DNA from 2 places in the Streptomyces sp. NBC_00341 genome. Region 2 is predicted to be linked to the other one. Evidence: predicted binding sites of a transcription regulator. Region 2 holds the regulator's gene; the other holds the start of a gene.
What was found. Region 2 encodes HspR, which represses chaperone genes until heat shock. Its sites were predicted from a motif close to TTGAGNNNNNNNNNCTCAA; they were not measured.
Positions count from the first base shown of each region.

Region 1: lon (endopeptidase La) is a predicted target of HspR. The motif match lies at 11,130-11,148, and genes of this name have one in related genera.

Region 1 is NZ_CP108002.1:6,109,687-6,125,259, forward strand. Features, by position in the region: gene fxsT (FxSxx-COOH system tetratricopeptide repeat protein) at 1-2,420, shown strand, start outside; gene OG892_RS27720 (multifunctional oxoglutarate decarboxylase/oxoglutarate dehydrogenase thiamine pyrophosphate-binding subunit/dihydrolipoyllysine-residue succinyltransferase subunit) at 2,503-6,348, opposite strand; gene OG892_RS27725 (HAMP domain-containing sensor histidine kinase) at 6,607-7,683, opposite strand; gene OG892_RS27730 (response regulator transcription factor) at 7,680-8,417, opposite strand; gene OG892_RS27735 (spermidine synthase) at 8,653-9,345, opposite strand; gene OG892_RS27740 (nucleotidyltransferase) at 9,521-10,339, opposite strand; gene OG892_RS27745 (isochorismatase family protein) at 10,389-10,973, opposite strand; gene lon (endopeptidase La) at 11,171-13,597, shown strand; gene OG892_RS27755 (polysaccharide deacetylase family protein) at 13,696-14,376, opposite strand; gene OG892_RS27760 (lysozyme) at 14,688-15,542, opposite strand.
Region 2 is NZ_CP108002.1:4,079,065-4,094,637, reverse strand. Features, by position in the region: gene dnaK (molecular chaperone DnaK) at 1-205, shown strand, start outside; gene grpE (nucleotide exchange factor GrpE) at 202-861, shown strand; gene dnaJ (molecular chaperone DnaJ) at 985-2,181, shown strand; gene OG892_RS18415 (heat shock protein transcriptional repressor HspR) at 2,183-2,629, shown strand; gene OG892_RS18410 (helix-turn-helix transcriptional regulator) at 2,798-3,772, opposite strand; gene OG892_RS18405 (hypothetical protein) at 3,913-4,365, shown strand; gene OG892_RS18400 ((2Fe-2S)-binding protein) at 4,362-4,682, shown strand; gene OG892_RS18395 (pyridoxamine 5'-phosphate oxidase family protein) at 4,839-5,243, opposite strand; gene clpB (ATP-dependent chaperone ClpB) at 5,458-8,052, shown strand; gene OG892_RS18385 (YbjN domain-containing protein) at 8,194-8,754, shown strand; gene OG892_RS18380 (serine hydrolase domain-containing protein) at 8,996-10,195, opposite strand; gene OG892_RS18375 (pyridoxal phosphate-dependent aminotransferase) at 10,389-11,549, opposite strand; gene OG892_RS18370 (hypothetical protein) at 11,854-12,174, shown strand; gene OG892_RS18365 (DUF2617 family protein) at 12,555-13,076, shown strand; gene OG892_RS18360 (polyamine aminopropyltransferase) at 13,161-14,759, shown strand; gene OG892_RS18355 (SRPBCC domain-containing protein) at 14,880-15,573, shown strand, end outside.

The DNA.
Region 1 (15,573 bases), 2.0 Mb from region 2:
ACGTCGCCGCCAGGCCCGGCCCCCACCACCCGGCCCACACGCCCGAGGTGTGGGGCGGGGTGCCGCGCCGCAACACCCGCTTCACCGGCCGCGAGGAACTGCTCGCCGGGATCGGCGAGGCCTTCCACTCGGGAGCGCCCGACGGGGCCACCGTCACCCTGTCCGGGATGCCGGGGGTGGGCAAGACGCAGCTGGCCGCCGAATACGTCCACCGGTTCGGCTTCGAGTACGACGTGGTGTGGTGGGTGCCCGCCGACCGGCGCGCCGCGACCCGCCAGAAGCTCGCCGAACTCGCGCCCGAACTGGGCCTGTCCACCGGCCCGGAGTACGGGGAGCGGCTGCGCGCCGTGCACGAGTCGCTGCGGCGCGGCGAACCGCACGAGCGGTGGCTGGTCGTGCTGGACGGGGCCGACGAACCGGACCAGATCCGGGACCTGGTACCGGCCGGCACCGGACACGTACTGATCACCTCCCGCTCCACCGGGGAGGAGGAGGGGCGGCGGGACACACCGGTCGAGGTGCCCGCCTACCGGCGCGAGGAGTCGGTCGACTTCATCCGGCGCCGCGCCCCCCGGCTGACCCGCGCGGAGGCGGACCGGCTGGCCGAGGCGCTGGAGGACCTCCCGCTGCTGCTCGACCAGACCGCCGGCTGGCTCACCGACTCCGGCCTGCCGGTCGAGGAGTACCTCGGACTCCTGGAGCACCCGCGGCGCCACGACGTCGTCAAGGTCTCTGCCGACTACCCGCTCGCCTTCCACACGGGCTGGTCGGTCCAGCTGACGCAGCTCCGCGAGAGCGCCCCGGAATCCTACGAACTGCTGCGACTCTGCGCCTTCTTCGCGCCGGGCTCCATCCCGGTACGGCTGCTGGACGGCGCCGCCCTCCCCGGCCCGCTGGCGGACGACGCCCGGCGTGCGCGCGCGGTGCGTCATCTGGTCGACCGCTCCGCCGTACGCCTGGAGGCCGACCCGGACCCGCTCGCCGCCGTGGACGGCGAGGCGCTCCAGATCCACCGCATGGTCCACCAGTTCGTCCGGGACGGCATCGCCGGGAGCGACCGCCCGGTCTACCGCGAAGCGGCCCGGCGGGCACTCGCCGCCGCCGACCCCGGCGACCCCGCCGACATCCGCCACTGGCCGGCCTACGCCGCGCTCACCCCGCACCTCAAATGGGCCGAGGTCCTGGAGAGCGAGGAACCACCGGTACAGCGGCTGGTCCTCAACTGCCTCCGTTACATGTACCTTTCGGGCGAGTACGGCAGCGGCGTCCGGTTCGCCGCCCCCGCGATGGAGTCCTGGCAGGCGCTGCTCGGCCCGGCCCATCCCCGTATCCGGGACCTGAGCCACCACTACGCCAACCTGCTGCGCGCCCTGGGCGACTACACCCGCAGCGAGGCCGTGGAGCGCACCACCGCCGAGTTCCTGGCGGCCGAGCGCGGTGAACTGGACCCGGACCACCTGCGCGCCGCCGGCGGGCTCGCCGCGGATCTGCGGGGCCTGGGCCGCTACCGGGAGGCGCTGGACCTGTCCCTCTCGATCCGGGACCGCTACCGGCGGCTGCTGGGCGACGACGACCCCCGGACCCTCAACGCGGAGAACAACCTCGCCGTGTCGCTGCGGCTGCTCGGCCGGTACCGACAGGCCCTGGAGGCCGACGAGTTCACCCTGGAGCGGCGGCGTGCCGTGCTGCCGGAGCGGGCGCCCGCCACGCTGTACTCGGAGATCAACCTCGCCATGGACCTGCGGCTGCTCGGCCGGCACCGGGAGGCGGAGACCGCCCTGCGGCAGACGGCCCGACACCATCTGCGCTGGATGGGCGGCAACAATCCGCAGACGCTGCGCGCCCAGTACCACCTGACGCTCTGCCAGTACGCCCTGGAGGGAGCCCGTTCCGCCCTCCCGGCGCTCACCGCCACCAGGGACAGCTCACTGCGGCTGCTGGGCGAGCACGACCCGCTCACCCTCCTGATCACCACGGCGGCGGCCGGCGCGGAACGGGAGGCGGGCGACCCCGGCCGGGCGCTGGAGCTGCACGAACAGGTGGTGGACGGCTACCGGCGGATGCTGGGCGAGCGGCACCCGTACACCGTCGGCACCCAGGGCAACCTGGGCCTGATGCGATGGGCCCTGGGGGACCGGGACCACGGGTACGACGAGATCGAACGTGCCCGCACCCGGATGTCCTGGGCGGTCGGGGAGAGCCACCCGTGGACGATCGGCTGCGCGCTCAACGCGGTGCTCATGCGGGCCCGGACGGGGCGGCCCGGGGCCGCCGTCGAGCTGGGGCGGGCCACCTGCGAGCGCGCCAACGCCGAACTGGGCAGTCGGCACCCGCTGTCCGTGCGCTGCTACGCGGCGATCGCCACCGTACCGGCGGATACCGAACCGGACTTCTGGCTCTTCGAGCCGCTCATCATCTGAACCCGACGGCAGGCGGCAACGGCCGGGGGCCCGGCCCCGCGCGTGATGCGCGGGACCGGGCCCCCGGTTCGTGAGGTGCGGCTCAGGCCTCGAAGACCTCGTCGAGCAGCTGGGTCTGCTCGGCCTGGTGACGCTTGGCCGAGCCGACCGCGGGCGAGGAGCCGCGCGGCCGCGAGATGCGGCGCAGGCGCTCACCGTGCGGGACGTCGGCGCCGACGGCCAGGTCCAGGTGGTCGATCAGGTTCAGCGCGATGAACGGCCACGCGCCCTGGTTGGCCGGCTCCTCCTGCGTCCACAGGTACTTCTCGGCGTTCGGGTACTTGGCGATCTCCGCCTGGAGCTCGGCACCCGGCAGCGGGTACAGGCGCTCCAGTCGGATGATCGCGGTGTCCGTCACGCCACGCTTCTCGCGCTCGGCCTCAAGGTCGTAGTAGACCTTGCCGGCGCAGAAGACGACCTTGCGGACCGCGTTCGGGTCGACCGAATCGTCGCCGATGACCGGACGGAAGCCACCGGTGGTGAACTCCTCCGCCTTCGACGCGGCCGCCTTCAGCCGGAGCATCGACTTCGGGGTGAAGACGATCAGCGGCTTGTGGTGCGGGTTGTGCACCTGCCACCGCAGGAGGTGGAAGTAGTTCGACGGCAGCGTCGGCATGGCGACCGTCATGTTGTCCTGCGCGCACATCTGGAGGAAGCGCTCCGGGCGGGCGGACGAGTGGTCCGGTCCCTGGCCCTCGTAGCCGTGCGGCAGCAGCAGCGTGACGCCGGAGGTCTGGCCCCACTTCTGCTCGGCCGAGGAGATGAACTCGTCGACGACGGTCTGCGCGCCGTTGACGAAGTCACCGAACTGGGCCTCCCAGATGACCAGCGACTCCGGGCGGGCCAGCGAGTAGCCGTACTCGAAGCCCATCGCCGCGTACTCGCTGAGCAGCGAGTCGTAGACGTTGTAACGGGCCTGCTCCTCGGAGAGGTAGAGCAGCGGGGTGTAGTCCTCGCCGGTCTTCTGGTCGACGAGCACCGCGTGCCGCTGGCCGAAGGTGCCGCGGCGGGTGTCCTGGCCGGCGAGCCGGACCGGGGTGCCCTCCATCAGCAGCGAGCCGATGGCGAGCGTCTCGCCCATGCCCCAGTCGATGGTGCCGTTGTCCACGGAGGCGGCACGGCGCTGCATCTGCGGCATCAGGCGCGGGTGGACCGTGATCGAGTCGGGGATGTTGACCTGCGACTCGGCGATCAGCTTCACGACCTCCGAGGACACCGCGGTGGTCACAGCCACCGGGAACTCGGCCTGGACGTCCGGGACATGCGGCTGGGACGGCGCCGAGGTGGCCTCGCGGACCTCCGCGAAGACCTTCTCCAGCTGGCCCTGGAAGTCCTGGAGCGCCTGCTCGGCCTCCTCCAGCGTGATGTCGCCGCGACCGATGAGGGACTCGGTGTACAGCTTGCGCACCGAGCGCTTCTTGTCGATCAGGGTGTACATCTGCGGGTTGGTGAACTCCGGGTTGTCGCCCTCGTTGTGACCGCGGCGGCGGTAGCAGATGAGGTCGATGACGACGTCCTTGTTGAACGTCTGCCGGTACTCGAAGGCGAGCCGCGCGACGCGGACCACGGCCTCCGGGTCGTCGCCGTTGACGTGGATGATCGGCGCCTCGATCATGCGCGCGACGTCCGTCGCGTACATCGAGGAGCGCGAGGCCTCCGGGGCGGCGGTGAAGCCGACCTGGTTGTTGATCACCACGTGCACGGTGCCGCCGGTGCGGTAGCCGCGCAGCTGCGACATGTTGAGCGTCTCGGCGACGACGCCCTGGCCCGCGAAGGCCGCGTCGCCGTGGAGCGCGACGGGCAGGACCGTGAAGTCCGTGCCCGCCTTGTTGATGATGTCCTGCTTGGCGCGGGCGATGCCCTCCAGGACCGGGTCGACCGCCTCCAGGTGCGAGGGGTTGGCGGCCAGCGAGACCTTGATCTGCTCGCCGTCCAGACCGGTGAAGGTGCCCTCGGCGCCCAGGTGGTACTTGACGTCACCGGAGCCGTGCATCGACCGGGGGTCGAGGTTGCCCTCGAACTCGCGGAAGATCTGCGCGTACGACTTGCCGACGATGTTCGCCAGGACGTTCAGCCGGCCGCGGTGGGCCATGCCGATGACGACCTCGTCCAGGCGCGCCTCCGCGGCGGAGTCGATGACCGCGTCGAGCAGCGGGATGACGGACTCGCCGCCCTCCAGCGAGAACCGCTTCTGGCCGACGTACTTGGTCTGCAGGAACGTCTCGAACGCCTCCGCGGCGTTGAGCCGGCGCAGGATCCGCAGCTGCTCCTCGCGCTCCGGCGCGGGGCGCGGACGCTCCACCCGGTCCTGGAGCCACTTGCGCTCCTTCGGGTCCTGGATGTGCATGAACTCGATGCCGGTGGTGCGGCAGTACGACTCACGCAGCACACCGAGGATGTCGCGGAGCTTCATCAGGGTCTGCCCGGCGAAGCCGCCGACGGCGAAGTCCCGCTCCAGGTCCCACAGGGTGAGGCCGTGCTCGGTGATGTCCAGGTCGGGGTGCTTGCGCTGGCGGTACTCCAGCGGGTCGGTGTCGGCCATGACGTGGCCGCGGACCCGGTAGGAGTGGATCAGCTCGAAGACCCGTGCGGCCTTGGTGACGTCGTCGTCGTGCGAGGCGTCGATGTCCTTGAGCCAGCGGACCGGCTCGTAGGGGATGCGCAGCGCCTTGAAGATCTCGTCGTAGAAGTCGTTCTCGCCGAGCAGCAGCTGGGAGAGGATCCGCAGGAACTCGCCGGAGGCGGCACCCTGGATGACCCGGTGGTCGTACGTCGAGGTCAGGGTCATGACCTTCGAGATGCCCAGCTTGTTCAGGGTGTCCTGCGAGGTGCCCTGGAACTCCGCCGGGTAGTCCATCGCGCCGACGCCCATGATGAGGCCCTGTCCGGGCATCAGGCGGGGCACCGAGTGGACGGTGCCGATGCCGCCGGGGTTGGTCAGCGAGGCGGTGACGCCGGTGAAGTCGTCCATGCCGAGCTTGCCGTTGCGGGCCCGGCGGACGATGTCCTCGTAGGCCTGCCAGAACTCGAAGAAGTTGAGCGTCTCGGCCTTCTTGATGGCCGCGACGACCAGCTGGCGGTCGCCGTTCGGCTTCACCAGGTCGATGGCCAGGCCGAGGTTGACGTGCTCCGGCTTGACCAGGGTCGGCTTGCCGTCCTTCACCGCGAAGGAGTGGTTCATCGCCGGCATGGCCTTGAGGGCCTGCACCATCGCGTACCCGATGAGGTGCGTGAAGGAGATCTTCCCGCCCCGGGCGCGCTTGAGGTGGTTGTTGATGACGATGCGGTTGTCGAAGAGCAGCTTCACCGGGACGGCGCGGACGGACGTGGCCGTCGGCAGCTCCAGCGAGGCGTTCATGTTCTTCGCGACAGCGGCCGAGGGGCCGCGCAGCGTCACGTACTCCGGCCCGGCAGGGGCCTCGGTGGCCGGTTCCGCGGCGGCCTTGGCGGCCGGAGCCGGGGCGGCCTTCGCGGGAGCCGGTGCCGGAGCCGCCTTCGCCGGAGCGGCCGGAGCCGCTGGGGCGGGTGCGGGTGCGGGCGCCGGGGCAGCGGGTGCGGCCGGGGCCGGAGCCTGGGCCGCGGGCTGCGCGGGCGCCGCAGGGGCGGTGTGGTTGGTGGCGGTCGGCGCGGTCACGGCCGGAGCCGTGGGCACCGCAGCCCCCGCGGCTGCGGCGCCGGGAACGGGCTTGTCCGCCGTGCCGGACGTACCCGGCTTGTAGTCGGCGAAGAAGTCCCACCAGGCGCGATCGACCGAATTGGGATCCTGGAGGTACTGCTGGTAGATCTCGTCGACGAGCCACTCATTGGGGCCGAAAGCAGCAGCCGGGTTCGAACCCGGGCTGGCTTGGTCGGTCGAGATGCTCGAGTTACTGGGGGACTGAGACGACACGGCGGCAACCGCCCTCTTCCGCTTCACAAAGGTGGTGGACAGCGGAAATCAAGGCTACGCCTCCCGGACCGTTCCATGCGGACCGGGCCGGTCTTCGTCGTGCAAGTCACATCGAAAGTCGGGTTTCGGCGCAGGAAATGGCGGGAAACAAGCCTGGTTCCGCATTGCTCCGGGTACGCGAGACCGCAGTTACGGCCCCTTGGACCGTACCCCTTGAACAGAACACGCAGAACGTGCCCTTCCGCTTCGAACCCTATGTCAACCTCGCGGTTGATGGATCCCCGGAAGGGTGACGCGGATGCGGCATCCGCGAGCTGATTCGGCCACACCGATCCGTCCGCCGTGCAGATCCACCGCCCAGCGGGCGATCGCCAGGCCGAGCCCGGTGCCGCCGTCGCTGCCCGGACCGTGCGGGGACGTCACGTCGCCCCGGTTGAAACGCTCGAAGACCCGGTGCCGCTCGGACTCCGGGATGCCGGGGCCCTCGTCCAGGACCTCCAGATGCAGTGACTCGGGCTGACCGCCGCGCCGGGCGCGCACCGTCACCCGGCCGTGCGGCGGGCTGTGCTTCACCGCGTTGTCGATCAGGTTCGCCACCACCTGGTGCAGCCGCTCCGCGTCCGCGTGCGCGGTCAGCTCGGGCGGCGACACGTCCAGATGGAGATGGACGTCCTTACGGGTGGAGTTCCCGGAGCCGGAGGACAGCCGGCGGTGGCCGGTGGCCAGGTTCGCCTCCTTCAGCACCCCCGACAGATACGGCCACACCTCGAAACGGCGGGCCTTCAGCGTGACGACGCCGTTGTCCAGCCGGGACAGGTCCAGCAGCGTCTCCACCAGCCTGCCGAGCCGCTCGGTCTGCTTGAGGGCGGTGCGCATGGTCTCCGGATCGGGCGAGGACACCCCGTCCACGACGTTCTCCAGCACGGCTCTCAGCGCCGCGATGGGGGTGCGCAGCTCGTGTGAGACATTCGCCACCAGCTCCTTGCGGTGCCGGTCCACGGCCGCCAGATCGTCCGCCATCAGGTTGATCGTCTGGGCCAGATCGCCCAGCTCGTCACGCCGGTCGGCGCCGCTCACCCGTCTGGTGTAGTCGCCGTGCGAGATCGACCGGGCCACGGCCCGCATCTCGTCCAGCGGCGCGGTCAGCCCGTGCGCCACGAACTGGGTGATCAGCAGGGTCGCGATGACCGAGAACACCGTGATGAACCGCAGCTCGGTACGGGTGCGCAGGGCGACCATCAGCAGCCCGGTCGTGATGAAGACCGAGACCACGACGAGAGTGCCCAGCTTGGCCTTGATCGAGAACGGCCGCAGCCCCGGTCCGGGCACGGTCATGGCGCGGGGGTCTCCAGGGCGTAGCCGACACCGTGCACGGTACGGATGCGCTCCGCGCCGATCTTCCGGCGCAGCGCCTTGATGTGGCTGTCGACGGTCCTGGTGCCGGAGGCGTCCGCCCAGTCCCAGACCTCGGCCAGCAGCTGCTCCCGGGACAGCACCGCGCGCGGCGTGTTGGCCAGGCAGACCAGCAGGTCGAACTCGGTCGGCGTCAGATGGACGTCGTCCGCCCGCACCCGCACCCGGCGCTGCGCGTGGTCGATCTCCAGCTCACCGAGGCGCAGTATGCCGCTGCGCGGCGTCACAGCGGCCAGCGCGGCCCGCTCGACGCGGCGCAGCAGGACGTGCACCCGGGCCGCCAGCTCACGCATGGAGAACGGCTTGGTCATGTAGTCGTCGGCGCCGACCCCGAGCCCGACGAGCATGTCGGTCTCGTCGTCCCTGGCGGTCAGCATCAGCACCGGCACCGGGCGCTGGGCCTGCACCCGGCGGCAGACCTCCAGCCCGTCGAAACCGGGCAGCATGATGTCGAGCACCATCAGATCCGGCTGCCAGGCCTCGGCCGCGTCCACGGCCGCGGGGCCGTCGAGCGCGGTCTGCACCAGGAAGCCCTCGGCCCGCAGCCGGGCGGAAATGGCATCGACGATCGTCGCGTCGTCCTCGACCACCAGAACCCGGCGCTGCGCGCCAGGGGTGGCCGCGACACCGTTGTGGGTGGTGTGTGTCTGTTCCATCGCCCCGCCCCTGCCCGTTCTCGCGGGGGTCATTCCCCCGGACGCACGGTTATCGCTTGTGAATTTCGCGGGAGATCCCGTTATCGGTCAGCAGCGTAAAGGCAGCGGACGGTTCCCGGCTACGCAGGGTGCAAGGGTGCGGGGGCGCGCCACCCGCGCGAAGGAGGCGGAGTGTCGCTCTTGTGACGCTTGGCCCCCGGGCGTCCCGGGGGCCCGGATACCCGGCGGGGGAATCTCAGTCGGCGCGAATTGCGAGATGGACCACGTCGGGCACACCTCGGGCAACGCCCACCTCTTCGGTCCGAACCCCATGGAATCCGGCATCGCGCAGGGCTTCCTCGAACTCCGCGGACGGCTGCGCCGACCACACCGCGAGCACTCCGCCGGGCGTGAGGCACCGGAGGCAGTCGGCCAGACCGGCGGGGGAGTAGAGGTTTCCGTTGTCCTCCGTGACCGTCCAGTCCGGCCCGTTGTCGATGTCCAGACACAGCGCGTCGTAACGTTCCGTAGTGGTACGGAGATGGGTGACGAGATCCGCCGTCAGGATCGCGGCCCGCGGATCGGCCAGCGCCTCTCCCGAGATCCCGGCCAGCGGCCCGCCCAGATGCCAGTCCACGATGGCCTGTTCCCGCTCCACCACCGCGATCCGCCCCCAGCGCGGCTCCGCGGCGGCCCGCGCGAGCGAGAACCCGACGCCGAGGCCGCCGATGAGCACGGCCGGGGCCGGCCGGTCCGCGGGCAGCGCGGCCAGGGCGGCGTCGATCAGCAGCCGCTCGGAGCGCCCGTCCGAGGTGTCCATCAGGAAGCACCCGTTGGCGATGATCTCGAAGTCGTCGCCCCGCCTGCGCAGGACGACCTCCCCGTACGGTCCCTCGCGGCGGTCGAGGGTGACGGGGGCGAGGGCGTCGGGGCCGTAGGTGTGGTGCATGGCGCGGGTCTCCGGTGGCTCGGTCGGCGGGTGCGGGCACCGCCGTTCGGTGTCGGGCCCATCCTGGCCCGCGCGGCGGTGCCGGGGCCAGCGGGTTGCCCGAGGCGCGGTGTCCGGGCGGGTGGGGTGCCCGAGCGGGCAGGGGCCGGTACGGTCCGGTCGCCGCCCGGCCGGTTCAGGGGCGCGGTGCCTTCTCGCCGTGCGCCGCGATGTGTTCGGCCGCCAGCCACGGGGCGAGGTCGTCGACGAGCATCGACAGGACGGCCGGGTCGGCGGTGGGGGCGTGGCCCGTGCGGGCGGCCAGCCGTATCTGTTCGGCCCGCTCGGGCAGGTGCGGGTAGTAGCGGGCGAAGAGTTCGGCGCACTCGGTCAGGTCACTGGTCCAGCCGCCCCACCTGGGCATCACCAGCGTGAAGCCGGTCCGCACGATCCGGCGGGCGACGCGGCGGCTCATGGCGCGGCGTTCGGAGTCCGTCGCGGACCCGGCCGCCCGCTCGTGCCAGCGCGGCAGCAGCAGGCACAGGTCGCCGTTGGTCTCCCGGGCGAGCAGCGAGGACGGGCGGTAGCGCGGCAGCCGCCCGGCGAGGTCGTCGCCGAGCAGCGGGGTGCACAGGCAGGCGATGAAGAAGCCCGCGTCATGGCGTTCGAGGTCGCTGAGCACGGTGTCCCTGCCGGACAGCAGGATGCCGACGCCGTCGATCTCCTCGAACGACGCGTCGAGTCCGGCCTCGACGGCGTCGGCGTCGGCGCGGTCCGCCTCGGTGGGTTCGGCGCGCAGGACCAGTTGCAGATCCAGGTCGGAGACGCCGGGAACGGCCGTGCCGCGCGGAATGCTGCCGTAGATGTAGGCACTGTCCAGCCGGTCGGGGCCGAAGACCTCGGAGATCCGGGAACGGGCAGCCGCCACGACCGGCGCGAACCGCTCCGGCACCCGGCTCAGCGAGCCCTCGCGGGCGATGGTGCCGTCCGGTTCCAGCCCTCTGTCTTCGTTCATAGAGGCACTCTGCCCTGTCGCCGATCCCACGCCGAACGCTTTTCGCGGCTCAGTGCGGAGGGGACGGCGGGGCGGCGAACGTCACGTCCGCGGCCGGCACGGTGACCTCGGCGTCGCCGCTGATCGCCCACGCCGCGACCCGGGACACCACGGCGGCCGGGACGGCGGCGCTGATGCCGGGGGCGGCCGGGATGTCCTGCGTCGCGTGGGCGTCGTACGGCAGGACGACCCGGTGGCCGAGGGCCAGGGCGGTACGGGCGGTGGCCTGGACGCACATCTCCGACATCACCCCGCACACCGCGAGCGACCGGGCCCCGGCACCGCTCAGCAGCTCTCCCAGCCGGGTGCCCGCGAAGCCGTCGTCCCTGGTCTTGCGGATCACCACCTCCCCGGGACCGGCCTCGACGGGCAGGTGGAGCGCCCAGCCCGGGGTGTGCGGCTCGTCGCCGGAGCCGGGCGCGCCGTCGTTCTGGAGGTGCACGACCAGCGCGCCGCCGCGCCGGGCCCGGTCGATCAGGTCCGCCACCCGCTCCAGGAGTCCGGCCGCGCCGGGCACCGCCCGTTCGCCCGTCACCCCCGCCTTCTGGACGTCCACGACCAGCAGGGCCTGCGCGGGGCGCGCGAAATCGTTCATGGCGTCATCCTGTCCGGCGCGGCCCACGCCTTCCACGGGATTACGCGGGATTTCGCGGGCCCTTCTCCGTGTTGCACGAGGGGCACACGGAGGCGGTCGTCCTGCTGATCGCTCACAGCGAACACATCCCCGGGAACATTGAGCGGCTCAGGAGCATTGAGTCTGCATAGCTCAACTTGACTGCCGAAGGGGAGATCATGGCTACTGAGTCCAATGCGGTCACACCGCTCACCCTGCCTGTGCTGCCGCTCGACGACGAGGTCGTGCTGCCCGGAATGGTGGTGCCTCTGGACCTGTCCGACACCGACGTACGCGCCGCTGTGGAGTCCGCCCAGGCCGTCGACCGCGAGGGCGGCGGCAAGCCCGAGGTGCTGCTCGTCCCGCGCATCGACGGCACCTACACCGGCATCGGTGTCATCGGCACCGTCGAACAGGTCGGACGGCTCTCCGACGGAGACCTCGGCGCGCTCATCAGGGGCCGCGGCCGGGTACGGATCGGCGCCGGTACCGGCGGACCGGGTTCCGCGCTCTGGGTGGAGGGCACTCGGGTCGACGCGTCGGCCCCGGACCCCCTTCCCGGCGCCGTCGCCGAGCTGGCCAAGGAGTACAAGGCGCTCGCCACCAGCTGGCTGAAGCAGCGCGGCGCCTGGCAGGTCGTGGACCGGGTCCAGCAGATCGAGGACATCTCCACCCTCGCCGACAACTCCGGATACTCCCCCTTCCTCACCACCGCCCAGAAGGTGCGGCTGCTGGAGACCGCGGACCCGGTCGCCAGGCTGAAGCTCGCCATCCAGTGGCTCGGTGAACACCTCGCGGAGCAGGACGTCGCGGAGTCCATCGCCAAGGACGTCCAGGAGGGCGTCGACAAGCAGCAGCGCGAGTTCCTGCTGCGGCGCCAGCTCGACGCCGTCCGCAAGGAGCTCTCCGAACTCAACGGCGACTCCGGATCCGGCGACGAGTCCGACGACTACCGGGCCCGCGTCGAGGCCGCAGACCTTCCCGGGCACGTCCGCGAGGCCGCGCTCAAGGAGGTCGACAAGCTGGAACGCTCCTCCGACCAGAGCCCCGAGGGCTCCTGGATCAGGACCTGGCTCGACACCGTCCTCGAACTGCCGTGGAACGAGCGGACCGAGGACGCCTACGACATCAAGGGCGCCCAGGAGATCCTGGACGCCGAGCACGCGGGCCTCCAGGACGTGAAGGAGCGCATCACCGAGTACCTCGCGGTGCGCAAGCGGCGCGCGGACCGCGGTCTCGGCGTCGTCGGCGGGCGGCGTGGGGGTGCGGTGCTGGCCCTGGTCGGACCTCCCGGAGTCGGAAAGACCTCGCTGGGTGAATCCGTCGCGCACGCCATGGGCCGCGAGTTCGTCCGCGTCGCGCTCGGCGGCGTCCGGGACGAGGCCGAGATCCGCGGCCACCGGCGCACCTACGTCGGCGCGCTCCCCGGCCGTATCGTCCGCGCCATCAAGGAGGCCGGTTCGATGAACCCGGTCGTCCTGCTCGACGAGATCGACAAGGTCGGCTCCGACTACCGGGGCGACCCGGCCGCAGCCCTCCTCGAAGTGCTCGACCCGGCCCAGAACCACACCTTCCGCGACCACTACCTGGAGGTCGAACTCGACCTCAGCGACGTCGTCTTCCTGGCCACCGCCAACGTCCTGGAAGCGATCCCGGAAGCCCTGCTCGACCGGATGGAGCTGGTCAGGCTCGACGGCTACACAGAGGACGAGAAGGTCGTCATCGCCCGCGACCACCTGCTCCCGCGCCAGCTGGAGCGGGCCGGCCTGGAGCCGGACGAGGTCACCCTCGACGAGTCCGCCCTGCGCAAGCTGGCCGGCGAGTACACCCGCGAGGCCGGCGTCCGGAACCTGGAGCGCTCCGTGGCCCGGCTGCTGCGCAAGGTCGCGGCCCAGCACGAGCTGGGCGACCGGGAGCTGCCGTTCACGGTGACCGATGAGCACCTGCGCGGCCTCATCGGCCGGCCGCACCACGTCCCCGAGTCCGCCCAGGACCCGGCCGAGCGCCGCACCGCGGTGCCGGGCGTGGCCACCGGGCTCGCGGTGACCGGCGCCGGCGGTGACGTCCTCTTCGTCGAGGCCTCGCTCGCCGACCCGGAGACCGGTGCGTCCGGACTGACCCTCACCGGCCAGCTCGGTGACGTCATGAAGGAGTCCGCGCAGATCGCGCTGAGCTTCCTGCGCTCGCACGGGGCGGAGCTGGAGCTGCCGGTCGCGGACCTCAAGGACCGGGGCGTGCACATCCACTTCCCGGCGGGCGCGGTCCCCAAGGACGGCCCGAGCGCGGGCATCACCCTGACGACCGCGCTGGCCTCGCTGCTCTCCGGACGCCTCGTCCGCACCGATGTGGCGATGACCGGTGAGGTGTCGCTGACCGGACGGGTGCTGCCGATCGGCGGTCTGAAGCAGAAGCTGCTCGCCGCCCACCGCGCAGGCATCACCACCGTGGTGATCCCGCAGCGCAACGAGGCCGACCTGGACGACGTCCCCGCCGAGGTGCTGGACACCCTGGAGGTCCATCCCGTCACCGACGTCCGCCAGGTCCTGGAGATCGCCCTCGCCCCGGCCTCGGCCCTGGCGGAGCGGAGGATTCCGGCCGCGGCGTAGGTGCCATGTCGTGACGGGCGTGGCAGCACGTACCCGGCCGGTACGGACGGCCCGTCGCCCCCTCGTGGGGAGGCGGGCCGTTTCGCGTACGCGAGGTCCTACGGGCGGTAGATCGTGCCCGGGACCGGCTCGGCGGGCGCCATCAGCTGGGGGACCGTCACGAAGGTGTAGCCCTGCTTCTTCAGCGCGTGGATGATGCCCGGCACCGCGGGAACCGAGCCCTTGTAGATGTCGTGCAGCAGGATGATGCCGTCCTTGCTCGCCTGGTCGAGTATCCGCTTCTTGATCAGCGCGGAGTCGGTCGTCGAGTAGTCCTTGGCGGTGGCGCTCCACAGGATCTGGGAGAGCCCCAGGTCCTTGCTTATGTTGGAGACGGTGTCGTCGGTGCGGCCCTGCGGCGGGCGCATCAGCCTCGGCTTCTTGCCGGTGATCGCCGCTATCGCGTTCTGGGTCTTCTCCAGCTCGGCGCGTATCTGGGCGGGCTTCTTGTCCGTCAGGATCTCGTGCGACCAGGTGTGGTTGGCCACCTCGTGCCCCTCGGCCTGGATCCGGCGGACCGTGTCGGGGTGCTTCTTCACATGGTTCTTGCCCAGCAGGAAGAAGGTCGCGTGGACCTTCTCCTTCTTGAGGATGTCCAGCAGGTGGGGGGTGTCCTCGGCCGGGCCCGCGTCGAACGTCAGGGCTATGCACTTGGCCTTGCGGCAGTCCACCGGGCCGAAAGAGCCCTTGGAGTCCGAGGCGGCGTCGGCGCGTGCGGATCCGGGGGCGGTGGTCTCCATCGAGCAGCCGCTGAGCGTGAGGGTGAGGGCCGTCACAAGGGTGACGGCCAACCCCGTACCGATCGACTTCGTCCTACTGCGCAAGGCGGGTCACTCCTTCTTGGCTGAATGTCCTGGCTGAATGGCGCACTCGGCGTGCGCCCGGAGGGACTATACACACCGCGTATACATGCCATGTATAGCGGGGTGCTCGCCTTCGCCTGAGGCTGAATGCCTGGTCAGGAGCGTGGAACGGGAAGAACCCGGCGACGGGGTGCGTCACCGGGTTCTTCTGCGGGGAGGGTGCGCCGGGCGGCTGCCGGCGGGGTGGCTCAGCCGTTGGCCAGTGCCTGTACGCGGTCGAGGGCGCCGTTGAAGTGGCTGTGGTCGCCCACGGTGGGGCCGGTCGAGGTGTACTGCCACATCGTGTAGAAGCCCCAGCCGGCCGGGAGTGCGCCGACCGTGGTGTTGTAGCGGGCCACCCAGAGCGGGTTGGTGGTGCCGAAGCCGGCGTTGTTGCCCGTGCAGGTCTGCCACCAGCTCGTCGCGGTGTAGATGACCGCGTCGCGTCCGGTGCGCGCCTTGTAGGTGTTCACGAAGTCGCGGATCCAGGAGACCATCGCGGCCGGGGTCTTGCCGTAGCACTGGTCGCCGTACGGATTCCACTCGATGTCGAGTGCGCCCGGCAGTGTCCTGCCGTCCTTGGACCAGCCGCCGCCGTGGTCGACGAAGTGGTTGGCCTGGACGGCACCGCTCGTGGTGTCCGGGGTGGCGAAGTGGTACGAGCCGCGGATCATCCCCACGTTGTACGAACCGTTGTACTGCTGGGTGAAGTCCTCGTTCGTGTAGTACGTGCCCTCGGTCGCCTTCACGTACGCCCACTTGACGCCGCTGCTCCAGAGGGCGGCCCAGTTCACGGCGTTCTGGTGGCCGCTGACGTCCACGCCCTCCGTCTGCACGGCACGGGTGTCGGCCGGCAGTCCGCCCCGGCCGTCGTGGGCGACGACGCCCATGCCCATGGTGGCCGAGCCCCGGGCGGGCTTCGTGGGGTCCCCGGTGGCCGGGTTGCCCGCGGCGCCCGCGGCGCCGGGCAGGGTGATGAGGAGGGAGAGTGCTGCGAGCAGAGTTCCCGCGGCCGCGATGCGTGAGCGGCGGGCGGTCTTCGAGCCGGATCTGTGCACGGGCATTGCGTGCCTCCGAGGCCTCAGTGGGGGGATC
Region 2 (15,573 bases):
CGCCGAGATCCGTACCGCCACCGAGAAGGTCGCGGCCGTCTCCCAGAAGCTGGGCCAGGCGATGTACGCCAACGCCCAGGCCGAGGGCGGCCCGCAGGCCGACGGCCAGCCGGGTGCCGAGCAGGCCCAGGCCGACGGCCAGGACGATGTCGTCGACGCCGAGATCGTCGACGACGAGAAGGACACCAAGGGCGGTGCGGCGTGACCGAGGAGACTCCGGGCTTCGAGGAGAAGCCCGACGTCCCCTCCGGCGCCACCTCTGAAGACGCCGGGACGGAGGCCGCCACCCCCTCTTCCGAGGAGGCGGCGGCCCCCGCCGGGGACGCGAACGAGACAGCCGGTCTGACGGCACAGCTGGACCAGGTCCGCACCGCGCTCTCCGAGCGCACCGCAGACCTCCAGCGGCTCCAGGCCGAGTACCAGAACTACCGCCGCCGCGTGGAGCGGGACCGGGTCACGGTCAAGGAGATCGCGGTCGCGGGTCTCCTGTCCGAGCTGCTGCCCGTGCTCGACGACGTCGGCCGGGCCCGGGAGCACGGCGAGCTGCTGGGCGGGTTCAAGTCGGTGGCCGAATCGCTGGAGACGGTCGTCGCCAAGCTCGGCCTGCAGCAGTTCGGCAAGGAGGGCGAGCCCTTCGACCCGACGATCCACGAGGCCCTGATGCACTCGTACGCGCCGGACGTCACCGAGACGACCTGCGTGGCGATCCTGCAGCCCGGGTACCGGATCGGCGAGCGCACCATCCGTCCCGCACGGGTGGCGGTGGCCGAACCCCAGCCGGGGGCGACGCCCGCGGCCGCGAAGGACACGAAAGAAGAGCAGGCAGCCGACGAGGAGAGCGGTGGCGGCGAGGAGGTCTGACATTCCGTCCGACCACCTGGCAGCACACCGCCCGGCCACCGGGCCTCGCGCACGGATCACGCCGCACACCGGCCCGATCCGTACGCGGGGCCCCGGGCCGGTCGTCCGGAAGGAGGGACGTCGATGAGTACGAAGGACTTCGTCGAGAAGGACTACTACAAGGTTCTCGGCGTCCCGAAGGACGCCACGGACGCCGAGATCAAGAAGGCGTACCGGAAGCTCGCCCGCGAGTTCCACCCGGACGCCAACAAGGGTGACAACAAGGCGGAGGAGCGCTTCAAGGAGATCTCCGAGGCCAACGACATCCTCGGTGACACCAAGAAGCGCAAGGAGTACGACGAGGCCCGCGCCCTCTTCGGCAACGGCGGCTTCCGCCCCGGACCCGGCAGCGGCGGCGGCAACTTCAACTTCGACCTGGGCGACCTCTTCGGAGGCACCCCGGGCGGCGGCGGCCAGGGCGGCGGAGCCGGCGGCTTCGGCGGCGGTGGCGGCGGGCTGGGCGACGTGTTCGGCGGCCTCTTCAACCGGGGCGGCGGCGCTGGCACCCGGGTGCAGCCGCGCCGCGGCCAGGACATCGAGTCCGAGGTGACGCTCAGTTTCACCGAGGCGGTCGACGGGGCCACGGTCCCGCTGCGGATGTCCAGCCAGGCGCCCTGCAAGGCGTGCTCCGGCACCGGCGACAAGAACGGCACCCCCAGGGTCTGCCCGACCTGCGTCGGCACCGGACAGGTCTCGCGCGGCACCGGCGGCGGGTTCTCGCTCACCGATCCCTGCGTGGACTGCAAGGGCCGGGGCCTCATCGCCCAGGACCCCTGCGACGTCTGCAAGGGCAGCGGCCGGGCGAAGTCGTCCCGCACCATGCAGGTGCGGATCCCGGCGGGCGTCTCCGACGGCCAGCGGATCCGGCTGCGCGGCAAGGGCAGTCCGGGCGAGCGCGGCGGACCGGCCGGTGACCTCTACGTCATCGTCCACGTCGACGCCCACCCGGTCTTCGGCCGCAAGGGCGACAACCTCACGGTCACGGTGCCCGTCACCTTCACGGAGGCGGCGCTCGGCGGCGAGGTGAAGGTGCCCACCCTCGGCGGCCCCCCGGTCACCCTGAAGCTCCCGGCCGGCACGCCCAACGGGCGCACCATGCGCGCCCGGGGCAAGGGCGCGGTGCGCAAGGACGGCAGCCGCGGCGACCTGCTGGTCACCGTGGAGGTGGTGGTCCCCAAGGACCTGGGCACGGACGCCCGGGACGCCCTGGAGGCCTATCGCAAGGCCACCGCGGACCAGGACCCGCGGGCGGAGCTGTTCCAGGCAGCGAAGGGAGCTTGAGATGGACGGCCGCCGACGTAATCCGTACCAGCTGACCGACGAGTCCCCGGTGTACGTGATCTCGATCGCGGCCCAGCTCTCGGGACTCCATCCCCAGACGCTGCGCCAGTACGACCGCCTCGGCCTGGTCTCTCCCGACCGCACGGCCGGGCGCGGCAGGCGCTACTCGGCCCGCGACATCGAGCTGCTGCGCACCGTGCAGCAGCTGTCGCAGGACGAGGGCATCAACCTGGCCGGCATCAAGCGCATCATCGAGCTGGAGAACCAGGTCGCCGCGCTCCAGCAGCGGATCGCCGAGCTCTCGGCGGCCGTGGACGGCGCGGACGCGGCGCTCCAGCAGCGCGAGGCCCAGGTGCACGCCTCCTACCGGCGCGATCTGGTGCCGTACCAGGACGTGCAGCACACCAGCGCACTGGTGGTCTGGCGGCCCAAGCGGCCCAAGGACTGAGCGGGTCCGATTCGCCGACGGCGGAGCCCGTCCCCCCGGTCGATCCGGGGGGACGGGCTCCGCCGTCGTTCCGGTTCGATGGCGGTCCGGGCAGGATGACGGTGGCGGCAGCGTGGTTCGCGGTCCACCGTGGATGTCGTGGGGGAGCCGGAAACCGGTGCCGGCCGGTCAGGAGTCCTGATCGAGGATTCCTGACTGGGCGATCAGGTAGCCGAGCTGGGCGCGGCTCGTGCTTCCCAGCACAGCGGACAGCTTGGCGACATGGGCGCGGCAGGTGCGGACGTTCATGCCGAGCCGACGGGCTATCGCCTCGTCGACGTGCCCCTCGATCAGCAGCGTGGCGATGGCGCGCTGGACGCCTGTGATGCCGTCGCGGGCCGGGTCGTACGGAGCCGCCTCGTCCAGCGGGACGGCTCGGCGCCAGAGTTGCTCGAAGACCTTCGTCAGGTAGGTGACCAGCCCGGGGTGCCGTAGTTCCAGGGCGACGGGCAGTTCGTCCTGGACCGGGATGAAGGCCACGGTGTCGTCGCAGATGATGAGGCGCTCGATGAGCTCCTCAAGCGTGCGGATCTCCATCCGGGCGCCCGCCATGAGGTCGACGTAGGCGAACGTGCGCTGGCTGTGCCTGACGGTGTGCTGGTAGAGAGTACGGACCCTGATGCCGGAATCTATGAGAGGTTTGCTGCGGATCAGGGCCTCGCTGAGGACTTCCTCGCTGCGTTTGCCCCCTGGCTGGACCGTCAGCACTTCCCTCCGGCTCTCGGCGATGGCAAGGTCAAGGGCTCCGTTGATCCGGTCAATGCCTTCCAGCACCGTGATCGCGTGCGTCGGCGCGGGGCTCTGGGCACTGATGGCCAGGAACGGTTCGAAGGCATCGGTCAGTTCGACGGACGTCCGCCTGCGATCCTGGATCTCGCGTTCCAGCGGGTGAAGACGCTGAGCCAGGGCGGCGGAAGGCGGAACCGGGCGAAGCCACGACGCGTCGTCCGGGTCGGGCAGCAGGAGCCCGAATTTGACGAGGCAGGGTGCGGTCCTGACCTCGGAGCGGGCCAGGCGACCCACGCTGAGCGCCGCCGCATACAGCCTGGCGCCCTCGGTGCACAGGTCAGTGACCGCATGAGTATGTGCCGGTTTCGTGTCCATTATAGGCAAAACTCCACCCCCCAGGGTCCTGAACATTCAGGAACATGATGCATCGCTCCTGTGGCATTGACGCGTCCGAATAAGCCATCGTCTCTTGAAGAGCGGGGGAGAGGATCCATCAAGTGAGGACGAAGCCGACTATGAACAAGAGAATGCTTCGCTCAGTGCTTGGCACTGCGTTCGCGGCTGCTGCACTGCTGCTCGTGACGCATGGCTCTACTCCGGACGTTGGATGGGGCAATGCGCAGGCAAGCGCTGCCGGCGACTCCTACCAGGGTGACGTCGGCTGGGGGTATGTGCAGCCCGCCGCTGTCGGCGGTGTTCACCAGGTCGATGTCGGCTGGGGCAACGTGCAGCCCGCTGCCGTCGGTGGTGTTCACCAGGTCGATGTCGGCTGGGGCAACGTGCAGCCCGCCGCCGTCGGCGCCGTCTACCAGGGTGACGTCGGCTGGGGCTATGTCCAGCCCGCTGCCGCCGGCCCTGCCAACCTGGGCGATGTCGGTTGGGGCTATGTCCAGCCCGCCGCTGCCGGTGACCTTCACCAGTCCGACGTGGGCTGGGGGAATTCCGTGGAGAACAGGGCAGACTTGTGACCACCCCGCCGGACGACCGGACCTTCAGGCGCGAAATGGCTACCGCCTACCGGTCAGGGTGGCATTTCATCGACCTCGTCACGGCACTCCCCCACCGTGGTGATTCGTTGATGGTCACTCTGTTCGGTGACCCGGTCATCGTCGCTCGTGAGGATGACGGGGAGGTTCGCGCCTACCGCTGTCTCCGCAAGCCGCGCGGGGCGCCGCAGCCGGTGCGCTGCGCCATTCGTTACGACATGATTTTTGTGAACCTCGCACAGCGTGACCACCAGCTGTTCGAGCCCGAAGCCATCTCCGCCACCCCCCGCAGTGCCTGAGCGATCCCCCGTCGTTCCACGTCGCTCAGACACTCCCCCACACAACGGCGTCACCGTGACCTGAACACGGTGACGCCGTTGTGCTGTGCTGTGCGCGTCCGGTGGGATGTCCGATGGGATGTCCGGTGGGACGTCCGGTGGACGGAAGTGCCCCGGTCAGCCGCGGCCGAGTGCCCGGTCCAGGGTGATCTCGATGGCGACGCGGTCCGGGTTGGGCTTCGGCGCGCGCCCGTAGCGGGCCGTCTTGCGGCGTACCGCGTCCTCGACCCTGTCCGGCTCCGTGCGCACCCTGGCGACGCCCTCCAGGGTCGCCCAGCGGCGCCCTTCCGCCTGGCAGACCGCGACGCGTGCGCCGTCCGGTCCCGCGGCCAGGATGTTGGCGACCTTGCGGCTGTGCCTGCCGGTGATGACGCGGGCGAGGCCGGCCTCGGGGTCGTACGTCACGCACACCGGGACCACGTGCGGGGTGCCGTCGGGGCGCAGGGTCGTGAGGGTGCATACATGGGGTTCGCGCCAGAAGGCCAGGTACTCGGGGCCGGGATCGCGTACGTCGACTGCCATGGGGTCAGCGTAGGCAGCCCGGCGACGCCCCGCGGTGGCGGGCGGGCCGCCCGGCCGGTTCACTCGGACATGAGGTGCGCGGCAGCGCGCAAGGGTGTGTGGCGGTGCGGGAGTGGCCCGGTTTTTGCCTTGAGTGGAATAGACTCAACTTTGTGCACGTTGATCGTGTCAGAATTGAGTACGGGCCAGTCTTCGCAAGGAGGAGAGAGCGCACGTGGACGCCGAGCTGACCAACAGGAGCCGGGACGCCATCAACGCGGCCACCAGCAGGGCCGTGAAGGACGGGCACCCCGATCTGACCCCGGGGCATCTGCTGCTGGCGCTGCTCGCGGGTGAGGACAACGAGAATCTCGTCGATCTGCTGGCCGCCGTCGATGCGGACCAGATCGCCGTTCGCACCGAGACGGAGCGGCTGCTGGCCGCACTGCCCAGCGTGACCGGGTCGACCGTCGCACCCCCGCAGCCCAACCGCGAGCTGCTCGCGGTGATCTCCGACGCGGCGCAGCGGGCCAAGGAGCTGGGCGACGACTACATCTCCACCGAGCACCTGCTGATCGGGATCGCGTCCAAGGGCGGCCGTGCCGGTGAGATCCTCGACGGACAGGGTGCCAGTGCGAAGAAGCTGCTGGACGCGTTCGAGAAGAGCAGGGGAGGGCGCCGGGTGACCACACCCGACCCGGAGGGCCAGTACAAGGCCCTGGAGAAATTCGGTACGGACTTCACCGCGGCCGCCCGCGAGGGCAAGCTCGACCCGGTCATCGGCCGGGACCAGGAGATCCGCCGCGTCGTCCAGGTGCTCTCGCGCCGCACCAAGAACAACCCGGTGCTCATCGGTGAGCCCGGCGTCGGCAAGACCGCCGTCGTCGAGGGGCTCGCCCAGCGCATCGTCAAGGGCGACGTCCCCGAGTCCCTCAAGAACAAGCGGCTCGTCTCGCTGGACCTCGGCGCGATGGTCGCGGGCGCGAAGTACCGCGGCGAGTTCGAGGAGCGGCTGAAGACCGTCCTCTCCGAGATCAAGGAGAGCGGCGGCCAGATCATCACGTTCATCGACGAGCTGCACACCGTCGTCGGCGCCGGTGCGGGCGGCGACTCCGCCATGGACGCGGGCAACATGCTCAAGCCCATGCTGGCCCGCGGCGAGCTGCGGATGGTCGGCGCCACCACGCTCGACGAGTACCGCGAGCGGATCGAGAAGGACCCGGCCCTGGAGCGCCGCTTCCAGCAGGTGCTGGTGGCGGAGCCGTCCGTCGAGGACACCATCGCGATCCTGCGCGGGCTCAAGGGCCGCTACGAGGCCCACCACAAGGTGCAGATCGCGGACTCCTCGCTGGTCGCGGCGGCGACCCTGTCCGACCGCTACATCACCTCGCGCTTCCTTCCCGACAAGGCGATCGACCTCGTCGACGAGGCGGCCTCCCGGCTGCGCATGGAGATCGACTCCTCGCCCGTCGAGATCGACGAACTCCAGCGTGCCGTCGACCGGTTGCACATGGAGGAGCTGGCCCTCAAGAACGAGGCGGACGCCGCGTCCAAGCAGCGCCTGGAGAAGCTCCGCCGCGACCTCGCCGACAAGGAGGAGGAGCTGCGCGGCCTCAACGCCCGCTGGGAGAAGGAGAAGCAGGGCCTCAACCGGGTCGGTGAGCTGAAGGAGCGCCTCGACGAGCTGCGCGGACAGGCCGAACGCGCGCAGCGCGACGGCGACTTCGACAGCGCGTCCAAGCTGCTGTACGGGGAGATCCCGGGTCTTGAGCGGGAGCTGGCCGAGGCCGCGGAGGCCGAGCAGGAGGCCGCGAAGGAGCCCAAGGAGACCCTGGTCAAGGAGGAGGTCGGCCCGGACGACATCGCCGATGTCGTCGGCGCCTGGACCGGCATCCCGGCCGGCCGGCTGCTGGAGGGCGAGACCCAGAAGCTGCTGCGCATGGAGGAGGAGCTGGGCAGGCGCCTCATCGGGCAGACGCAGGCCGTGCAGGCCGTCTCGGACGCGGTGCGCCGCACCCGGGCCGGAATCGCGGACCCCGACCGGCCCACCGGCTCCTTCCTCTTCCTCGGCCCGACCGGCGTCGGCAAGACGGAGCTGGCCAAGGCCCTCGCGGACTTCCTCTTCGACGACGAGCGGGCCATGGTCCGCATCGACATGAGCGAGTACAGCGAGAAGCACAGCGTGGCCCGGCTGGTCGGCGCCCCGCCCGGCTACGTCGGCTACGAGGAGGGCGGCCAGCTCACCGAGGCGGTCCGCCGCCGCCCGTACAGCGTCGTCCTGCTGGACGAGGTGGAGAAGGCCCACCCCGAGGTCTTCGACATCCTGCTCCAGGTCCTGGACGACGGGCGGCTCACCGACGGACAGGGCCGGACGGTGGATTTCCGCAACACCATCCTGATCCTGACGTCCAACCTCGGCAGCCAGTACCTGGTCGACCCGCTGACCAAGCCGGAGGAGAAGAAGAAGCAGGTCCTGGACGTCGTACGGGCCTCCTTCAAGCCGGAGTTCCTGAACCGGCTGGACGATCTGGTGGTCTTCTCCGCGCTGTCCGGCGACGAGCTGGCCCATATCGCGGGGCTCCAGATCGACCGCCTCGCCAAGCGGCTGGCCGACCGCCGGCTGACCCTCGACGTCACCCCGGCCGCCCTGGCCTGGCTGGCGGAGGAGGGCAACGACCCGGCCTACGGTGCCCGGCCGCTGCGCCGGCTCATCCAGACGGCGATCGGTGACCGGCTCGCGAAGAAGATCCTCTCGGGTGAGGTCACGGACGGCGACACGGTCCGGGTGGACCGGGACGGCGACGGTCTGGCCGTCGGCGCGGCGAACTGACCCGAGCACCCGCGAGGCGACCGGCGGCCCCGGTCCGCACCGGCTGGATATCAGCTTGTGGCGGATCGGGGCCGTTCCCGCTTGCCATGCCCCGCCCGGCATGCGAGAGGATGGCAGCCAACCGCACGAAGGGAAATTACGGTGAGCATCGATCCGTCCTCGATTCCTAACTTCGGGGGCCAGCCCGAACCGCAGGCGGCAGGACCGGAGGGCCCCGTCGTCCCTGACCAGGACCTCGTCAAGCAGCTCCTGGAGCAGATGGAGCTGAAGTACGTCCTCGACGACGAGGGCGACCTCGCGGCGCCGTGGGAAGACTTCCGCACGTACTTCATGTTCCGTGGTGAGGGCGAGCAGCAGGTCTTCTCGGTCCGTACGTTCTACGACCGCCCGCACGACACGGACCAGCGTCCGGTCCTGCTCGACGCGATCGACGACTGGAACCGCCGCACCCTGTGGCCCAAGGTCTACACGCACACGCACGAGCCCGAGGAGGGCGCCGAGGACACCACCACCTCGGTCCGCCTGATCGGTGAGGCGCAGATGCTCATCGGCACCGGCGTCAGCCTGGAGCACTTCGTCTCCTCGACGGTCAGCTGGGTGCGGGCCTCGATCGAGTTCGACAAGTGGCTCCTGGAGCGCCTCGGCCTGGCCCCGGCCGAGGAGAAGGCGGAAGGCGCGGAGCAGGACGCTCCCGAGGCCTGAGCCTCCCCCGTCCCACGGAGCCCGGCGCGGGCACGGTCCGACCGGACCGCCCCCGCGCCGGGCTCCGTCATGCGCGCCCGCTCACAGCGCTCACAGCGATCTGGAAGCCGGCCTCGTTGAGCGGCCCGCCGCTCAACAGGTCCCGTTTGGCGCGCGGATCCGCGCGCAGCGTGTCGAAGTAGCTGTCGGGCAGCCGCGGCGCCACCGCGGCCGCACACGAGGTGCCACGTGTCGGCGTGCGTCAGCGAGCCGCCGTGGGCCGGCCCTGGCAGAGCGCCGTCTCGACGGCCGCCCGCATGTCGTCGTCCTGGGCGTCCGTGCCGCCCGGGTCGACGTTCACCATGGCCGTCGCCCGTCTGCCGTCGGCCGTGGCGCCGCCCAGGGTCTCGTACCCGAAGATGTCGCCGCCGTGGCCCCAGTAGACGCCGCCGCAGGGCAGGGTCCACCGCTCCAGGCCCAGGCCGTAGTCCCGGCCGTCCGCACCGGGGTGCGGCGGGGGCGTCATCATCTGCTTGAGCTGCGCCGGACGTAGCAGCCTGCCGCCTACGAGCGCGCCCAGGAAGCGGTTGAGATCACGTGCGCTGGATACCATCTCGCCGGACGCGCCCGCGACCGACGGATTGATCGCGGTGACGTCCATCAGCGGCGCGTCCGGGCCCGGCCGAGCGTATCCGCGGGGGTGCGGGCCGAAGATCGCCGGGCTGTCACCCGGTACGGACGTCGCGCGCAGCCCGAGCGGCCTGATGACACGCCGGCGGATCTCCTCACCGTAGGTGTGGCCGGTCACCTTCTCGATGAGCATGCCGGCCAGCAGGTAGTTGGTGTTGGAGTACTTCCAACCGTCGCCGGGCGTGAGGAAGGCCGGGGGGTTGGCGAGGGCCATGTTCACCAGGTCGCGAGCGTCGTGGTGGGCGAGAGGGTCCTTGAGGATGTCCTGCGGGCTGAGGTAGGCGAGGTAGTCGGGCAGGCCGCTGGTGTGCTGCAGCAACTGCCGGACGGTGATCACCCGCCCGTCGCCGCCGGGGCCGCGGACGACGCCCGGCAGGTAGCGCTCGACCGGCGCGTCCAGGGCCACGCGGTGCTCACCCACCAGTTGCAGTACGACCGTCGCCACGAACGTCTTGGTCATGCTGCCGATCCGGAACCTGCTGTCGCCGCGCACCGGCGTCTGTCTCTGCACGTCCGCGACACCGTTGGTCAGCGAAGAGCTGCCAAGCCGACCACGCGTCTCGATGAGCGCCCCGGGCGCACCGTCCACGGTGGTCAGCCGGTGCAGGAGGGCGCGCAGCCGGGCGTCGTCGGGGGCATGGTGGGACGGTGCGGCTGCGGATACGGCCCCGGGTGACGCGGCGGCGACGCTCTCCGGCAGCACGCCTCCCAGCACGCCGGCCGCCACGGCCAATGCGATTGCTCCACCCAGCGTGCGCTTGTACGTGGTCACGTGTTCTTCCTCCGTCGTAGCGAGCCCGGTCAACGCTGTTGAGGCGGTCGGATGCGGGGCCGCGAAACCCCGCCCTCCCGCGCCCGGCTCACGATGCCCGAACGGTGCCGGCCCGCACGATGGGGTGGTCATCCGGAACGGGGTAGGGACACCCCCCGTGTCACGGCCCAAGCCCCAACGCCGTTCGGGCCGCCTACCGTTGCTTCAGGCAGGAGGCGGCCTCGCGCAGGACGTCCTTCTTCTTGCAGAAGGCGAAGCGGACCTGGCTGCGGCCGACCTCCGGGTCGTCGTAGAAGACCGAGTTGGGGACCGCGACCACGCCGCACCGTTCCGGGAGGCTGCGGCAGAAGGCCAGGGCGTCCTTCTCGCCGAGGACGGCGATGTCGGTGGTGATGAAGTACGTGCCCTGGGGGCGGAAGACCTCGAAGCCTGCTGCCGTGAGCCCCTCGGCGAGGATGTCGCGCTTGGCACGCAGGTCCTCGCGGAAGCCGGTGAAGTAGCCGTCCGGCAGGCGAAGCGCTTCCGCGACCGCGTACTGGAACGGCCCGGACGACACGTACGTCAAGAACTGCTTCGTCGTGCGGATCGCCGCTACCAGCGGAGCGGATGCGGTGACCCAGCCGACCTTCCACCCCGTGAACGAGAAGGTCTTTCCGGCGGATGAGATGGAGACCGTGCGGTCGCGCATCCCGGGGAGGGAGATGAGCGGGATGTGCTCGCCTTCGAAGACCAGGTGTTCGTATACCTCGTCCGTCACCACGATCAGGTCCCGCTCGACCGCCAGCTCGGCGATGGCCGTCAGCTCCTCCCGGGTCAGCACCATGCCCGTGGGGTTGTGCGGGGAGTTGAGGAGCAGCAGGCGGGTGCGGTCGGTGACTGCGTCACGGAGGGCGTCGAGGTCCGGGCGGAAAGCGGGCGCGTGGAGGGTCAGGGGAACACGCGTCGCGCCGGCCATCTGGATGCAGGCCGCGTACGAGTCGTAGTACGGCTCGAAGGCGATGACCTCGTCGCCCGGCTCCAGCAGGGAGAGCATCGTGGCGGCGATGGCTTCGGTCGCGCCCGCGGTGACCAGGACCTCGGTGTCGGGATCGAAGGCGAGGCCGTAGAAGCGCTGCTGGTGCTCGGTCACAGCCGTGCGCAGCTCTGGGATTCCGGTGCCGGGCGGGTACTGGTTCCCCTTGCCCTCACGCAGGGCGCGGACGGCGGCCTCGCGGATCTCCTCGGGGCCGTCGGTGTCGGGGAAGCCCTGGCCCAGGTTGATCGCGCCCGTCGCGGTGGCCAGTGCCGACATCTCCGCGAAGATCGTTGTCCCGAGTCCGTCCAGCCTTCGGTTCAGCAGTGGCCTGGTGTTCATGTCTCCACCGTTCTCACTCGGGTACCCGTCGAGTCTCTGGGGGCCATCCTGACTCATGGCCGCTCCTGCCCCCGCGTGGTGCGGGGAGGGGAGGTCGAAGAGGTCGCGCGGAGCGATCGCGAACACGAGGTTGTGCGGGGTGTTGAGCAGCGGACGTCCCCGTGTCGCGACCGCCGTCCTGCGCGGAAGCTCTGGAGTTGCTCAAGTCTGCTTTGGTCGAACGGGGGCGGGGGCATCTCTCCTGCACGCAGGAACCGGTGAGAAGCGGGGGACTCGCTTCGGGGGACGGAAGGACGTGAGGTCGGTGAAGCTGGCAATCGGTGCGGTGCTCGTGCTCGTGGTCTTGGCGGTGGCGATTCTCGTCGCGTCGATGGCGGACGCGGCGAAGCGCAACAAGCCACTGGCCGGGTACAAGCGCCGCGGTGGTGCGGTCGGTGGAGGTTCGGCGGGCGGCAGCTGGTGGGCGGGCGGCGGCGGTGGCTCGTCGTGCGGCAGCGGCAGCGGTCACTCGGGGGGCCACTCGGGCGGCGGTCACTCCGGTGGCCACTCCTGCGGCGGCGGCCATTCCTGCGGGGGCGGGTCCTCGTGCGGTGGCGGCGGGGGCGGATGCGGCGGAGGCAGCTGACACGGGGCGGCTGGTCCGCGACCGGGCGGGGCGTACGCGAGCCCGGTGCTGGTGGAGGTGCCCGGCGGGAACGAGGGGCGGGGTGGGGTTCGCAGGAGACCCGCGGCAGGCCCTAAGTCCCGCCGGGCACCTTTTTGTTGGGCCGTGCGGCGAGTCGCCGGTGAACACCTGAACCGGAAGGCCCCCGAGGGGATGGAAACCACGTCAAGTTGGGTAAAAACACTGCGAGTGCGGCTTAGTTCGTGATTCCCTCAGTGGAGAGAACATTCAGCCCTCGGACCCCAGTTGGACCTGATCGGGCGCTTCCCGCCTCCCACGTGCATCACGCTCGGGGACGCCCCCCTGTCCATGTGTCCATGTGTGTTTTGCGGAGCCGACCCATGCTCACGACCCTCCATACGGCCTATTCCGACACCCGTGCCGCCGATCTGGCCTGGGCGCTGGGGCGTGAACCGCTCCCGGCGCTCGCCGTGCTCGATCTCCATCTCGCCGGTGCCCAACTCCAGTTGCGCCTGCTCGGCGCCTCTCATCAGGTCCTCCTTGAGGAGGACAACGGCAGCTGTTCAGAAACCGTCGCCTGTATGCCGGGCAGCAGCACCCCGCTGCCCCTCGGCGTCTCCAAGCGGCTCGGGGACTGGGAGTACGAGTTCGCGGCCCGGGTGGAGACGCTTGGCGCGGGCTCGTTCGCGGGGCGCGCGCAGGAGCTCCTGGCGCTCGTCTCCGACCATCCCCACGGACTGGCCGGGACGTTCCCGGGCAGTCCGCACGCCTTCACCGCCATGCTCGCCCAGCGGACCGAGGGGCAGGTGCGGTGGCGTACCTGGCACGCGTACCCGCAGGAGGGGCAGTTGGTGGTGACGCGCACCCGGGTGGGTGTGCGGATGCCTGCGGCTGTGCTGTGACGGGGGCCAACTCCGGTGCGGCTGAGCCACTTACACCCTTGTGGGTGACAAGCGGCGACGTGTCAGTGACGTAGCGTTCGCGGCATGATCGACCAGCAGGTGTCGCTGCGAGGGGGCGCGGCGCGGCTTCCCGTACGGCCGAGGACCGGCCGGTACCTCGTGCTGGCCGCGGTCTTCGTCTGCGCCGCCTGCGGTCTGGTGTACGAGCTCGAACTGGTCGCGCTCGCCTCCTATCTGATCGGTGACTCCGTCACCCAGGCGTCCGTCGTGCTCTCCGTGATGGTGTTCGCCATGGGCATCGGTTCGTTGCTCGCGAAACGTTTATGCAGCCGGGCCGCGGTCGGCTTCGGACTGATCGAGGCGGCGCTCGCCCTGGTCGGCGGATCCTCCGCGCTGGTGCTCTACGCGACGTTCGCCTGGATCGGGGAGTCGCGGTACGCCCTGGTCGGCTTCTCGCTGGCGATCGGGGTACTGATCGGCGCGGAGATCCCGCTGCTGATGACGCTGATCCAGCGCGTCGACCGGCAGGACGCGGGCGGGGCCGTCGCCGATCTGTTCGCCGCGGACTACGTGGGGGCCCTGGTCGGCGGGCTGGCGTTCCCGTTCCTGCTGCTGCCGATGCTCGGACAGCTCACCGGGGCGCTGCTCACCGGCGCGGTCAACGCGGCGGCGGGCGGGGCGCTGGTGATGTGGGTGTTCCGGCGGGACCTCAGCTGCCGGTCCCGGTGGCTGCTCATCGTCGCCAACGTGACGGTGATCGCCCTGCTGGCCACGGTCGCGGTGCTGGCCGACGACTTCGAGCGGGCGGCGAGGCGGGCGGTGTACGGGGACCGGGTGCGGGTCGCGATGCAGACCGACGTCCAGGAGGTGGTGCTGACCGGTGCGGGCCGCAGCTCCCTGGACCTCTACCTGGACGGGCGGCTGCGGGTCAGCTCGCGCGACGAGTACCGGTACCACGAGGCGCTGGTGCACCCGGTGATGAACGGGCCGCACGCCCGGGTGCTGATCCTGGGCGGCGGCGACGGTCTGGCGGCCCGCGAGGTGCTGCGCTACGCCGGGGTGCGGAGCGTCACGGTGGTCGAGCTGGACCCGGCCGTCACCCGGTTGGCCCGTACGGACCGGGCGCTCTCCGCGCTGAACGCGCACGCGTACCGGGACCCCCGGCTGACGGCGGTCGCCGGGGACGCTTTCACCTGGCTGCGGGCGGGGCACGGCCGCTACGACGCGGTGATCTCCGACCTGCCGGACCCGGGGATCTCGGCCAGTACGAAGCTCTACTCGGCGGAGTTCTACGGACTGGTCTCCGAGGCCCTCGTGCCGGGCGGCCGGCTGGTGGTGCACGGCGGTCCGCCGGTCGGCCGGCCGCACACGTACTGGACGGTGGAGGCGTCGATGAGGGCGGCGGGGCTGCGTACCCGCCCCTACCGGATCGGCGGCCGGTACGCCGGTTTCGGGTCGGGCCCCGACCGGGCGACGGGCGACGGTACGCAGGTGCACGGCTGGGGGTTCGTCCTGGCCGGGCTGGGCCGGACCCCGGCGCTCGGCCTGGACCCGGACGCGCCCCGGCTGAGGTCCCTGACGGAACCGGTGCTCCAGGAGGCGGGGCGGCAGGCGGAGGCCGGCCGGCTGCCGGGGATGGCGCCCTCGACCCTGGTGCACCCGAGGTACTGGGACGAACCGTGAGCGGGGGTCTGCCGGGGGTCTGTGGGCGGGGGTCCGTGTACCGGGACGAGCGGTGAGCGGGGGTTTCCGGAGGGGGCGAAGCGCTGACGGGACGGCCGGGGCTGAGTAGGCTCGGTTTCCATGGAGCATGAGGTGTTCGTTCCGGTTCCGGTCCCCGTTCTGCGGCGGACCCTGGGCGATCCTGCCCGGGTCGCGCGCTGTGTGCCGGGGCTTCAGCAGGACGCCGACGCGTCCGCGGGCCCGCTGGCCGGCCGGCTCAAGGTGCGGGTCGGCGGCCACACCATCACCTACCGGGGCGCGCTGCGGATCGCCGCGCCGGCGGACGGCCCGGCGGGGGACACCGCGTACGGCGTCTCCGTGACGGGCGAGGGCGTGGAGGCGCGCGGCACCGGCTCGGTGAAGCTGGCCCTGGCCGTCCGGCTGACCGAACGGGACGGCGGTACGGCGATCACGTTCGAGGGCACGGTGAGCGGCGACGGCCGCCTGGTGGAGCTGGACGCGGAGGCGGCGCTCGCCGCCGCCCACCGCCTGCTCGACCGGTTCGCGCAGCAGCTCGTGACCGAGGCGCTCGCCGCGCACGGGGGCGGCGCGGACGGCTCGGAGGGCGGCTCGGAGGACGGGGCCGGGGGTGAGTCCGTGGGCGGCTCCGGCGACGGCTCCGTGACCGGAGCCGATGAGCGGTCCGTCGGGGACGCGGTGGAGAAGGCCATCGAGGAGGCCGCGGAGGAGGCGGACGACACCGGTATCGGGGAGGCCCCGCCCCGGCATGACGCCGCCGCCGACGAGGCCCCCGCCGGTGATCCGTCGTCGGACG